3 regions of the Faecalicatena contorta genome follow, and region 3 is predicted to be linked to each of the others. Evidence: riboswitches for the same ligand, from Rfam matches in the RefSeq annotation. Region 3 holds a riboswitch; each other region holds the start of a gene.
What was found. Region 3 has a riboswitch for cobalamin ahead of MWG26_RS13285 (ASKHA domain-containing protein). Riboswitches for the same ligand answer to the same signal wherever they lie in the genome.
Positions count from the first base shown of each region.

Region 1 (4,290 bases), 1.6 Mb from region 3:
ACTGTTTTTTTGTCCCTATTGTCTTCTGATTCCAGCATCTTTTTTCTGGCGTGACGGCCCATCATTACAACTTCTTCTACGGTAAAGTCAAAGCTTGCTTCCTGCTCTTGGATGAGGACCGATAATTTTTGCGCCATTTCCCGATTGCTCATAGCTGTTAGATTTTCTTCCATGAGGAAGATGCTGCCTTCCTGTGGTTTGAGGACTTTATATATATTTTTTAGAAGTGTAGACTTTCCGCTTCCGTTTGGGCCGATTATGCCTACAAATTCTTTCTTTTTTATGTGCATATCAATCTGGGATAGTATCTGTCTGTCCCGTACTTGATAAGAAAGTTCTTTGATTTCTATCATGTCATGCTGATCCCCCTTATTTAAACTCGTATTGACGTACCTTTATCATCCACAGGAATAACGGGGCCCCGATAAATGCTGTCAGGATTCCTATGGGGATTTCCGTCGGCGGATGAAGCATTCTGGCTCCCACATCTACCCAGATCATGAACAGGGCGCCTGTAAGAACTGAAAGCGGAATTAGTTTTTTGTGATCCGCTCCTACAATGGAGCGGATCATATGGGGAACTACCAGCCCGATAAATCCAATACAGCCGCTTACTGCAACGGCAGAAGCTGTTAATAAGGCAGACACAATGATGAGAATCCGCCTCACAATATTTACATTTACACCAAGTGTAATGGCTGAATGTTCTCCCATCAGCAGTGCATTTAAGGCCCTGGACAGGTACATCAGGCACAAAAATGCCGGGATAATGAGTATCCCCAATAGAGGGATATCGCTCCATTCAGCACTTCCTAATCCACCCAGCATCCAGAAGGTTGCCTCTCTTACCGCCGCATCATTCGGGGCCGTATACACGATGTAATTCGTCAAAGCGCTGAATAAAGACGAGACTGCAACTCCCACTAAGATTAAACGTACTGGCGTCACTGCATTTCCTGTTCTTGCCAGAGTGTACACAAAAAGCATTGATACCATCGCTCCGGCAAAAGAACCTGTGGAGACGGTTAACCTTCCGCTCCATGGAAGCCAGACTCCGGCAAGCATTGCCAGCACGGCCCCCAAAGATGCGCCGGATGAAATTCCCAGCACATAGGGTTCTGCAAGCGGATTCTTTGTAAACGCCTGCATACAGATCCCGGAAAGTGTCAGCCCCGCTCCTACAAGGCCGCCCAGGAGCACCCTTGGCACCCTTAAAAACCAGACAATATTCTGTGTACTGTTTTTCATTTCTTCTATAGAAATCAGATGTTCCAGACCAATGTACTGGGATATGTTATGCAGCACAATTTTCCAGACGGAAAAAAAGTCTATGGTAACCGGCCCTATTCCGACGGCCAAAACAATAGAAATGATCAGCAGTATACAAAGAATAATGGAACATACAACGCTATGCTTTTTTATAGCCATACAAATATTCTTCATACCTGTACATCACTTTCATTCAAAACAGTCCGGATGGAATGCTTTTGCAAATTTTTCAATTGTATCTCCCGTCATAGAGCTTGCGAATACCTCGCAAAGATTTACAGAAATAATTCTGTCATTTGCAATTGCCGGTACTGCTGCCAATGCCGGATTCTCTTTTAATTCGGATATTTTCTGTTCTAAAGAGGTATCACCGTAATCGTCTATCACAATGACTTCCGGGGCACGTTCTACTACTTCTTCCCAGCTTACATTTGCCCAGGTCTTATCCATATCGGAAAAGATATTTTTCCCTCCTGCATGTTCAATCAGTTTTGCAGTAAAATTATTTCCGCAGGTATATGCTCCGCCGTCCTGCGCCATATCATAAACAAATACTTTCACGGTTTCCTGACCCTTCACCGCATTTTCAGCCGACTCGATCTGAGCCTTCATTTCCTCTACGATTTCTTCTGCTCTGTCTTCCAGACCAAAGATACGTCCGAGGTTATAAAAATCTTCATATACAACATCAACATCCGCACCGATCGTATATCCTTCAATTGAAGCAAGTGACATAATACCATAGCCGTTTAATGTCCCATGTTCTGTATTATTTTTTTCAGAAAATGCACTGGACCGCCCATAGACAAAATCCGGCTCCTGCGCCAGGATTGCCTCCAATGAGGGGGCTGACTCTGCAAGCTCTGGAATCTTTAAATACGCATCATTCCACTCTGGATTGATTTTAGAATTTGTATATGCTCTGCCGATAATTTTGTCTCCCAGTCCCATTGCCATTAATTCGTCACCTGTGCATGCATTGGCTGCAATTACTCTTTCAGGCACATGTGTAAATGTAACTTCGATATCATCCTGCGTTTTTAATGTAAAGGGAAATTCCCCCTCCGTTTTAGTTTCTTCTTCCTGTGCCGGTTTTGCCTTTTCCGCGGATGCTGCATCCGCATCGGAAGCATCTTTTCCACATGCTGTAATACTCATTCCTAATGCAAGCACCAGCATTATGCTGATCAGTTTGTTTCTCAATTTCATACTTTTTCTCCTCTTTCCATTAATAGTTTAAAACTATCCTCACAAATATTCATCTTCATTCTCTAACTTCTGCTTATAACTGCAAAAGTACAGAGTGAGCTTGCACGATTTGGCGCCGCCGCGCCGCTTCGCGGCTATATGCCTTATCGCGGCGTGTGCATCCTCCCAGAGGAACTTCCTATATCATAAAAAAGACATCTGCCCGAAATAAGCAAATGTCTAATACATGTATATACTTTAGGTACACACAAACAAAGTTGTCTCCAAAAATGTACGTAACAACTTTAAATATTCAGACAGGGCACTTTTAACCGGAAGTTTCCTCTCTTATTCGTCAAACAGGTTTCCTGACTTCCAGATTACCGCTCATGCTGTGCCTTCTCACAAAATACAGATTCTGCAATGACATCTTACAGCTTTCACTCCCTGGATACAGTGGCCGGACCGTTCAGGCTTTTCACCTGATTCCCTTTTACCTCTTTCGAGCATTTGATGAATAGTATGATTCAGTTTTTCCAGACAAACATACCCTGAAATAAGAATATTGTCAACACAAGAACGACGATCAGATAAAAAATTACAAATAGTTCTTATATTTTTCGCAATAACACGAATAACCGCCCCGGTGCACATACACATGCTGAGGGACAGGTATTCTGCCCCGGCTTTGCAGAAACATCAGGATGATAAACCTGTTTTCTGCCCTCTATGCCGGCCGGCTTCGTAGAGTGCCCTTACGATTAGATTTATGAAGAGGAGGAGCATGCACATCGCTACGGCGGGGGCGGTCTGACCTGCGCCTTCAAGGCTTACTATGGCTACGGCCGCTATGGGGGCCGTCGGGGTGAACAGGAATACGACCGCGGATACGGTGACCAGGGAGTTCACGAAAAAGTATACCCACATTTCGCAGATTGCGGGCGTACACAGAGGGAGTGTGACGCGGCGCAGGGTCTTATAGAAGGGGACTGCGAGGGATTCGGATACGGTTTCGAATTCTTTGTCCAGCCTTTTCAGGGCGGTTGTGGCGGTGCTAAAGGGCACGGAGTAGAAGTGAATCATGTTTGCCAATACGATGATCCAGATGGTTCCGTATAGAAAGTGGAAAGGATTTTGTAGTACGTAGCCGTCTGTGAATGGGATCTTGAAGTCTGGCGCGTTGAAAAACATGATGAAACTCAGGCCTACAACGGTTCCCGGAATCGCCATTGGGGTGATGGAGAGCATGTATGTAAATCTTCTGCTGGCCTTGAACTTCTGGTTTTTCTCAATCAGGTATGCTCCCAGGAATGTGATGAAAGTTCCCAGAAATGCCGATATGAGCGCTATGATTATGGAATTTTTGAATGCAGTGATTCCGCTGCCTGAGGAGATTCTGCCCAGGTCATAGTTGGACAGTGTAAATGTCAGGTTGTAGGGCCAGAATTTGATCAGAGAGGCAAACAGGGCGACTGCAAAAAACAACAGCATAGCCAGCGTGATCAGAAAACAGAATATAGTTGCCGCCATGTCGCTGGGCCTGTGTGGTTTGATTTGGTATGGTATGGATTTTGCGCTGATCGCCGCATTCTGCTTTTTATTTGTAATCCGATCCACTGCGAAGGACAGAACGGCCGGAAACAGCAGGATGATTCCCACTACCGCACCCATGTTAAAGTTCTGCTGCCCCACTACCTGCTTGTAGACGTCTGTTGCCAGCACGTTATAGTTGCCTCCCACAACCGAGGGGGCGCCAAAATCGGTAAAACTGTAGGTAAACGCTACAAATATGGCACTGATCAGTCCGTACTTGACGTTCGGTATGGTGATCGT
Region 1 covers NZ_BQNQ01000001.1:1,339,520-1,343,809, reverse strand. Annotated here, with positions in the region: gene MWG26_RS05975 (ABC transporter ATP-binding protein) at 1-353, opposite strand, end outside; gene MWG26_RS05970 (FecCD family ABC transporter permease) at 370-1,443, opposite strand; gene MWG26_RS05965 (ABC transporter substrate-binding protein) at 1,459-2,478, opposite strand; cobalamin riboswitch at 2,799-2,986, opposite strand; gene MWG26_RS05960 (putative 2-aminoethylphosphonate ABC transporter permease subunit) at 3,157-4,290, opposite strand, start outside.
Region 1: it holds a riboswitch for cobalamin, as region 3 does, so the genes downstream of both, MWG26_RS05965 (ABC transporter substrate-binding protein) here and MWG26_RS13285 (ASKHA domain-containing protein) in region 3, are expected to answer to the same signal.

Region 2 (4,290 bases), 1.7 Mb from region 3:
TTGGTGTTACTGTCTCGCTTGTCTTCAGGATCTCTCCTGTTTCCTTATCCAGAACATAAAGTTTATTCCCTGAAAGTGTGTAGACTTTGTTGTCAACGATGATCGGTGTTGTTCCGCTAGTCGGCTTAACATATTCCCCCGTCTGGCGTTCCCACTTTACTTCAATGGAATCAGGAGTAATGGGAGTCTTTGCATCCACAACTGACATATTGTCGCGGCCGGAACGGAAGCCCGGATAATCCGCATCAAGTTCAGGAAGCGTGATTTCTGCCGCCTTCTTCAGTTCAAATTCTTTTGTCTCGGACTGGCTGATATTCAGAATACCTGACTGGCCTACATATCCGAGTTTTGTTACTGCATAGCTGTAATCGTCACCTGGGAAAAGATTATACTTGCCATTCTCCGGCCATATACGCTCATTCTCCTCATCATAGATCGTAAACAATGCATCTTTGGGGTTCACCTGCACGGATAATTCAACTTTCTGTACTCTATCGATAATGACGGTATAGGAAGTTTGCTCTGCTGCCCCTTTTTCCACTTTAATAACAGCCTTATTCTCACCATTAACCAAATCCATTTTATAGGTTGAGCCGGTCACTTCTGTTCCGTTAACCATTACCTTTGAATTACCAGCAGCCGGATTCTTAACTGTAATGTTAACCGCATTCACATCACTCAGAACTTTCGCCCTATACTCTGTGGTTGTTTTTTTAAATGCAGGATCAAATTTCAGTGTATCTCCATTTTCATAATTCAACTGCAGGCCTGTCAGAATCGTGAGCTGTTTTATATGCACGGTATAAACTTCTGTTACCCCGCCTTTTGTAGCAGTAATGGTGATATCATTAGGAGTGCCATCATCTTTTATAGCACCTGCCATAGACTCATACTGATTCTTTGCCGTAGATTCAACATTTACATCCTTGCCTGCGCTATCCGTATAAGTATAAACGACCTTCATGTCTTTATCTGTCGTGCCTTGATGCAGCTTGACTCTTAATTGAACGTTTGTGGATGTGTCGCATACCAGCGTTGCCTCTTTTGTAAGTACGTCAAATACAACATTTTGAGCCTGATATCCTTCAATACCTTTCAGGAGAAGCGGTGCTTCCGCGGACTCCAGTGTGAAGTTTTTGGTCTCTGAGTCAGTCAGATTAACCGTCCCTGTCTGAGTTACAAATCCTTCTCTTTCGATCGTATAGTTGTAATCTTTTCCGGCCTCCAGACTGTAAACTCCATCTGTTCCCTGGACTGCCGCTCCGGCATCGTCTGTAATGGTTACAGTGGCATCTGCGGGGTTCGTTGTAACGGTCAGGTCGACTTTTTTAATATCTTTGATGATATTAAGAGTATATTCTTTCCCGACAGTCCCTTCCTTTTCTGCTTTGGCGACAATTGTAGTTTTTTCTTCCGTTAATGGAACCTGGCGTGTTGCGTAGAAAGCACCGTCTTCTAATACAGCAGGCTCACCATTGACAGTGTATACATTATTATCAATATCTCCCCACACCATGGCCACCAGGCTGACTTCAACTGATTCTGTCCCACCCGGAACTGTAATCTCGTACTCTGTTTTGCTTCCATCAAAGCCGGTCAAATATGAATTATCTCCATCTTTTACCAAAATTTCCATAAGAGGCGTTAATCGAACCACGTGTACTGTATATTCTTCTATCTTGTCGTCTAATGTGACAGTGATATGAACCTCTCCACCTTTGATCCCGCCATACTCGACCAAGTTGTCTAACAGCAGTTCTTCACCACTGGTCATTGCTGTTGTCACGCTATCGTTATAAATATTCTGGTACTTAGCCTCAATTGTAGCTCCTGCAGCTTCTTCCTTCAAAACTGCACATATGCCCAATGTCCCCGACTCTTCAACAACACCTACTGTGCATTCTTTTGTTTCAGGGTCAACCTCTGATATTAGTTTGACAGGTTCACCCTCTTCATTTGGATCAGAAGAAAAGCTGATCTCAGACAACATATTCGTATCCGCTGCAGTTCCTTCTGCCAAAACCGGCATTCCTCCAGCAAATACGGTGGTCATTATCACTGCCACCGCCAATAGCCAGGACAACCCCCTTCTTGTTCTTTTCTTTCGTTTCATTCTTTTTAATCCCTCCTGTTTCTCCTTTTTAGCCATAGGCTTGAAATGTACTATAGAAACAGCCAGCATCCCGTTTCATGCATTGACTGTTAGCTATCTTTTAGTAATGCATTCTTCTGTTCTTTTCCGTATCTATACTATTTATTTCAAACCAATACCCTATAACTAAAAATAAAAGCTCTTCCATCATTCCGATAGAAGAGCTCATCTTTTTTACTATATTATATTTTAAGTATACAAAACGGACTATTTCTTCATCCCAGAAATACATCGTAACAATCATCACGGCAGGTTTTCTGACTTCGCTTCATCCTCCGAAACACCTTCTCAGCATATAAATGCCAATGGTATATCATTTCTTCGTCCACGTTACAGTAGAGGTGACTGTACCGGTTTTGCACCGGTTTCCCTATTATCATTTCCCGATTATCCGGGAAATGCACCGCAATATATATATTTAATTACTTACTAACAACAATAATCTATTTAATCTATGTAGTTCATTATATAGTATCAACTAGTAAAAGTCCACTGTTTTTTCACACGGTTTTCTCACATTTTTCACAAAAAATTCCGCAACTTTTCACAATTTCACAGAGCATTAACAGACTGTATCAGACTACCATTTTCCAGATATAACTTTGGTAATTTTTCTAGATAGATATGCAAAAATATTCGATATTTATCACCCGGTCTTCATTGCTGACTGCATTTTCTCCCTGCAGCTGCTCACTGCCCTGCCGGACATCAGCACATCTTCCATTATGCTGCACTCAATCGTATAGTCTGCATCCGGCATGTACGCCATAAGCATTTCCAATGTCTCGTCTATCGGTATATTCCCGCGTCCCAGCCCCAGGTGCGAATCCCTGTCCCCACAGTTATCGTGGATATGGACATGTCCCGCGTGCTCTCCAAACGTCTGAATCCAGTCACTCAAAGATCTGGGCGAATAGCAATGTGCATGGCCAATATCCAGGCACAGTTTAAAATCCGGGGATTCAACCTTCTGTTCCACTTCAATCATCGGCGATATTTCCTTATCATACACATTCTCCATAAGAATCTGGACACCGCTTTTTCCTTCCATAAATTCATTCCAGAACTCAGCCATTCGTTTTGCCCAGTCTGTCAGATAATACACACCGGGAAGAAAGCCCGTATGGAAAATTATCTTTTTGGCCCCCAGTCTCTTCGCAGCCTCATATGTCTGCGTAAACCGGGCTTTTGTCACTGCCCTTACCATGGAGTCATATGCCATTGGATTCAAATCCAGAAATGGCCCATGCAGTGTCAGGTTCCTGGTACCTATGTATTCTAACCGTTCTATGTATTCAACGATCTTTTCATTCAGGCAGTCCAGATTTTCAGAAATGGAGAACTCAATACTCTCGATCCCAACATCAGTCGCTTCTACTACCTGTCTCATCTCTTCATCCTTAAGAAGATGACTTGCATATACCATAATATTCCACTCCCGATTCAGACTGTTCCCCTGAATTCTTTTTTTACCTAGATATATTCTGTTTCAAACCCTGAATCACGGCAGTACTTTTCCACTGCCCCGCCCTTTTTACATCGTATCTTTGCACTGCGGTTGATGACCCATGGCCCGATCTCTTCGGGATCATGACCAATCTCAAGCACTTTCAGCCTGTTGCAGCCATGAAACGCCCACTTTTCGATTACTTTTACAGTTGAGGGAATCTTTGCATATTGCAGGCTGTTGCATTTTAAAAATGCACTGTCCCCAATTTTTATTAGTCCCTCCGGCAGTTCCAAGGATGTCAATGCGTTCTGATAAAAAGCCTCTGCGCCGATCTCCCTTAATCTATCCGGCAAAACAATCTGCTCCAGGGCCGTACATTTATAAAATGCCCGCCGCTCTATCTTTTCGAGCGTTGCCGGAAGGGCAATGTGTTTTAGATTAACACACCCGGAAAAAGCCTCCGCCTTCACTTCTCTGCATATGCTGCCTACATCAATCTCCATCCTCTCCAGACTTTTGCACTGCGCAAACGCTCTGTTTCCAATAAAGTTAGTAGTTTTAGGAAGCTTTACCTGCTTCAGCTTTGTACAGTTATAAAATGCTTCCTTACGGATTAAGATTGTACCTTTCAGCTCAACTTCCCGCAGCATCGTATTGTAAAAACTCTGTGCCCCTATTTCCACAACAT
Region 2 covers NZ_BQNQ01000001.1:1,284,967-1,289,256, reverse strand. Annotated here, with positions in the region: gene MWG26_RS05785 (cadherin-like beta sandwich domain-containing protein) at 1-2,113, opposite strand, end outside; cobalamin riboswitch at 2,383-2,575, opposite strand; gene MWG26_RS05780 (sugar phosphate isomerase/epimerase family protein) at 2,799-3,578, opposite strand; gene MWG26_RS05775 (leucine-rich repeat domain-containing protein) at 3,626-4,290, opposite strand, start outside.
Region 2: it holds a riboswitch for cobalamin, as region 3 does, so the genes downstream of both, MWG26_RS05785 (cadherin-like beta sandwich domain-containing protein) here and MWG26_RS13285 (ASKHA domain-containing protein) in region 3, are expected to answer to the same signal.

Region 3 (4,290 bases):
AACGGGCGGGTCTGCTGCTAAGCAGCAGAATGAGGTATGAAATAATGAGTAAACTGTATTTAATTACCGGCTTCTTAGGAGCCGGTAAAACTACTTTTTTAAAAAATTTTATAAATGAATTGTCAGACTACCGGCTGCATTTGATTATCAATGAATTTGGAAAAGAAGGCGTGGACGGGGAGCTTCTTAGAGAACTGGGAACGGCGCTGGATGAGATCAACAACGGTTCCATATTCTGTTCATGCAGGCTGGATAAATTCGAGGAAGTGCTTGAAAAAGCCCTTTCGGAAAAACCGGACATAATAATTGTGGAGGCTTCCGGCCTCTCCAATCCTATGAATGTCAGAAAAATCCTGCATCAGGAAGGCAAATTCTCAGATGTGGAATACATGGGAAGCATCTGCCTGGTTGATGCGAGACAGTTTCAGAAGGTTTATGAGACGGCAGTCGTGGTAAAGAAGCAGCTGGCGGTCAGTGATCTTGTGCTGGTCAATAAAACGGATCTGGCATCCAAAGAACAGATTGAGGAAATAAAGGGCATTATCAGAAAACACCGCCCGGAGGTTCCTGTACATACGACCACCTTCGGCCGGATCGAAAGCGGCTGGCTGAATCCTGCCGCTCCTCCGGATAACCAGCCGGAAGAGCCTGTGATACAGAGCGCGGATATTACCTTGAAAAAATACCTGCTCCGTTTGAATCCGGGATTGGAACTGAAAAAACTTCAGAAATTCATTGAAATGTTTCTGGATGATACTTACCGTGTCAAAGGATTTGTTGAAGTGCAGGGGGAGATTTATCTTGTGAACTGCGTGGGCAGTATCTACCAGGCTGAAAGGTTTGAAGGGAAGCCGGAACACGTCAATGATCTGGTGATTCTCTCAGGAAATGGCCTGCCCGTTAAAAAGTCTTTGAAAAAAGCGATGGCGTGGTATCCCGAGATTGCCGCGGAACTGAAAAAGTAAACAAAAAAAGAGATATTTGTACAAAGAGTTCCAAAAAAATTACTAAAAACAGAGCAGCAGATATTGTAAAATGATAACTAAAGCAGACACGCTTAATGAATGATGGAGGTATGTAAAATGTCAAAGATTCAGGAAATTTCAGAATTCCTTCAAAAAGGAAGGGCAAAGAACGTAAAGGCACTGGTACAGGAGGCTCTGGATGAGGGGCTCGATCCAAAAGAGATTCTGAATGAAGGTCTTTTATCAGGAATGATGATCATTGGTGCAAAGTTTAAGAACAACGAAGTATTTGTACCGGAAGTTCTGGTAGCTGCAAGAGCTATGAATGCAGGTCTTACAGTCCTGGAGCCAAAACTGGTTGAGGTAGGTAATGAGCCGGTTGGAAAAGCTGTAATCGGAACAGTACAGGGAGACCTTCATGATATCGGCAAGAACCTTGTCGTAATGATGCTTAAAGGAGCTGGATTTGAGATCCATGACATCGGTGTAGATGTGGAACCGGCTGTATTTATCGACAAGGCTGAAGAAGTAGGCGCGGACGTGATCTGTATGTCAGCTCTTCTTACAACAACAATGCCGAAGATGCAGGACTGCATTGACCAGCTGAACGAAAAGGGACTTCGCGACAAGTATATCGTTATGGTCGGCGGCGCTCCGGTTAATGACAGCTTTGCAGAGCAGATTGGAGCAGACTACTATACACCAGATGCAGCAACAGCAGCAGAAGTTGCGAAGAAAGCAGTTTTGGAGAAATAAGAGCCCTTTGGGAAAGTGCGGATTATAGTGACAAAGAGCATCGAATGAAGGAAACCGGTGTAAATCCGGTGCAGGCTTACCCCTACTGTAAACGTGGACGAAGAATAACAGCCATTGTCCGTCAGGATGAGAAGGCATTCCTAGGATGAAACGTGAGCCAGGATACTTACATATCCCTATGGACCTGTTTTGGGTGGGAAACAGGATTCCGTTTGAATTATATAAAGTGTGTCAGCAGCAAACTCTTTTTACAAGGAGTTTTTCTTTTTATACTGGAAAATGAATGAAATACTGATACCTGCCCGGGGTTTTGGGCAAGTACGGATATGGTTGTCAAAACTGCGGGGGCAGAGCTTAGACTTCCGTTAGTTGAGAGAGGATAAGAACATGAAAATAACGGAATTTAATATAGAGATATGCAGAGAAAATGTATTTTCCCTGATAGACTGTTATGAAGACAGCGCTACCTACGATGATGTAATGGAAGAATATGAGGAAATGCTTCCGGAAGCATATAAAAAAATAGAGCCAATCGCACTGCTGGAATTCGGTGATGTGGAGGGATTTGAGCTCAGTCGGTATGGAGAGGGAATCCATCAGGCGCTCTACTGTGTCACTTCGGTGGGCGGTCAGCTGAGCCAGTGGTCCACACAGCTGTTCAATGAGGGGGATTATCTGGGCGGTATGCTGGCGGATGCCATTGCGGATGACTATCTTTTCCAGATGGACCATCAGCTTCAGCCCTATATTATCGCCATGTGCAGGGAGAAAAAATGTGGAGTTTCCCGCCGCCTGGAGGCGCCCCAGGATATTCCGATGGAGGCCCAGAAAAAGGCGCTGGAGGTGACCGCAAGAGAAAACAGTGCAGGGATCCGTGTACTGGACAGCTGTATGTATGACCCGGTCAAGACGACCTGTCAGGTTTACCTGACTACGGATCATTCGGACATGTTCCGTATCCATCATAATTGTGCAAGTTGCCCTAATGTCGGCTGCAGCCTTAGAAATGTCTCGGATTACACAATCACGCTTCATGACGGAGGCGACATCAGAGTACTGGAGGGCAGAAAGGGACATTCGCTGATGGAACTTCTCCAGGAACAGGGAATCTTCCTGCCGGCAGTCTGTGCGGGCAGGGGAACCTGCGGTAAATGCGGAATACAGGTCCTTGAAGGGGACATTGCGCCTTCAGAGCAGGACAGGAAGTTCTTCAGCGGGGAGCAGCTGCAGGAGGGATACCGTCTGGCATGTAAGGCCTATCCTGAGGATGACTGCGTGATCGCTGTCGGGCTGCATAAGGAAGAAGAATTCGCGGTTCTGGCGGATGAGGAGCAGACAGCGGGAAAAGCGGCGAAAAGCAGTGCAAAGACCGGCCGCCGGTATGGAATCGCCGTGGACATCGGAACGACGACGATCGCCATGCAGCTGGTCAACATGGAGACACAGGAAGCGGAAGACGTTTTCACTACAATCAACAGGCAGAGGGCGTATGGTGCGGATGTAATCAGCAGAATTGAGGCCTCCAACGGCGGGAAAAGAGAAGCCCTGAGAAAAAGTATCCAGACTGACCTGATGCAGGGAATTGAGAGCCTGACAGAAAATGGGAAGATCCGGGTGGAGAAGATGATAATCGGAGCCAATACGACTATGGTACACCTGCTGATGGGGTACTCCTGTAAAACACTGGGCGTATTTCCTTTCACCCCAGTTAACATTGACACCATACATACAACTTACAAAGAACTGTTTGAGCAGGAAGACAGGGACTTTGAGGTAGTGATTTTCCCTGGAATTTCTACTTATGTGGGCGGCGATATTGTGGCAGGCCTGTATTCTCTGGATTTTGATAAGAGAGAAAAGGTGTCTGTCCTGGTGGATCTGGGTACCAATGGGGAGATGGCGATTGGCAATAAGGACAGGATATTGACGACTTCAACGGCAGCGGGCCCTGCATTCGAGGGCGGCAATATTACCTTTGGCACGGGAAGCGTGCCGGGAGCAATCTGCAAAGTCGAACTGAAGGACGGCCATGCAGTTACCGGGACGATCCAGGATGCCAAACCTGTCGGCATCTGCGGCACCGGGGTGATCGATATGGTATATGAGCTGGTAAAGGCGGAGCTTGTGGATGAGACTGGGCTAATGGAGGAAGATTATTTCGACGACGGCTTTCCGCTTGCTGTCAGCAGCGATGGGACGGGGATCTCATTTTTCCAGAAGGATGTAAGGGAAATACAGCTTGCCAAGTCCGCAGTACGTGCCGGGCTTGAGACATTGATCCTGAACTTCGGCGCATCTTATGATGATATTGGGGCTATTTATATTGCAGGAGGCTTTGGATATAAGATGGATATCGTAAAAGCCGTGGGAATCGGGCTGCTTCCGGAAGAATGCCAAGATAAGATTGAGGCGGTAGGAAACAGCTGCCTGAAAGGAACCCGGACATACCTGTTAAGCAGCGACTGCACAGAGCGCGTGCAGCGTATTCTGGAGAGTTCATCGGAAGTACAGCTCTCCAACGATAAACATTTTAATGAATTTTATATGGACTATATGTATTTTGAATAGG
Region 3 covers NZ_BQNQ01000001.1:2,976,985-2,981,274, reverse strand. Annotated here, with positions in the region: gene MWG26_RS13295 (CobW family GTP-binding protein) at 45-965, shown strand; gene MWG26_RS13290 (corrinoid protein) at 1,083-1,721, shown strand; cobalamin riboswitch at 1,718-1,909, shown strand; gene MWG26_RS13285 (ASKHA domain-containing protein) at 2,109-4,289, shown strand.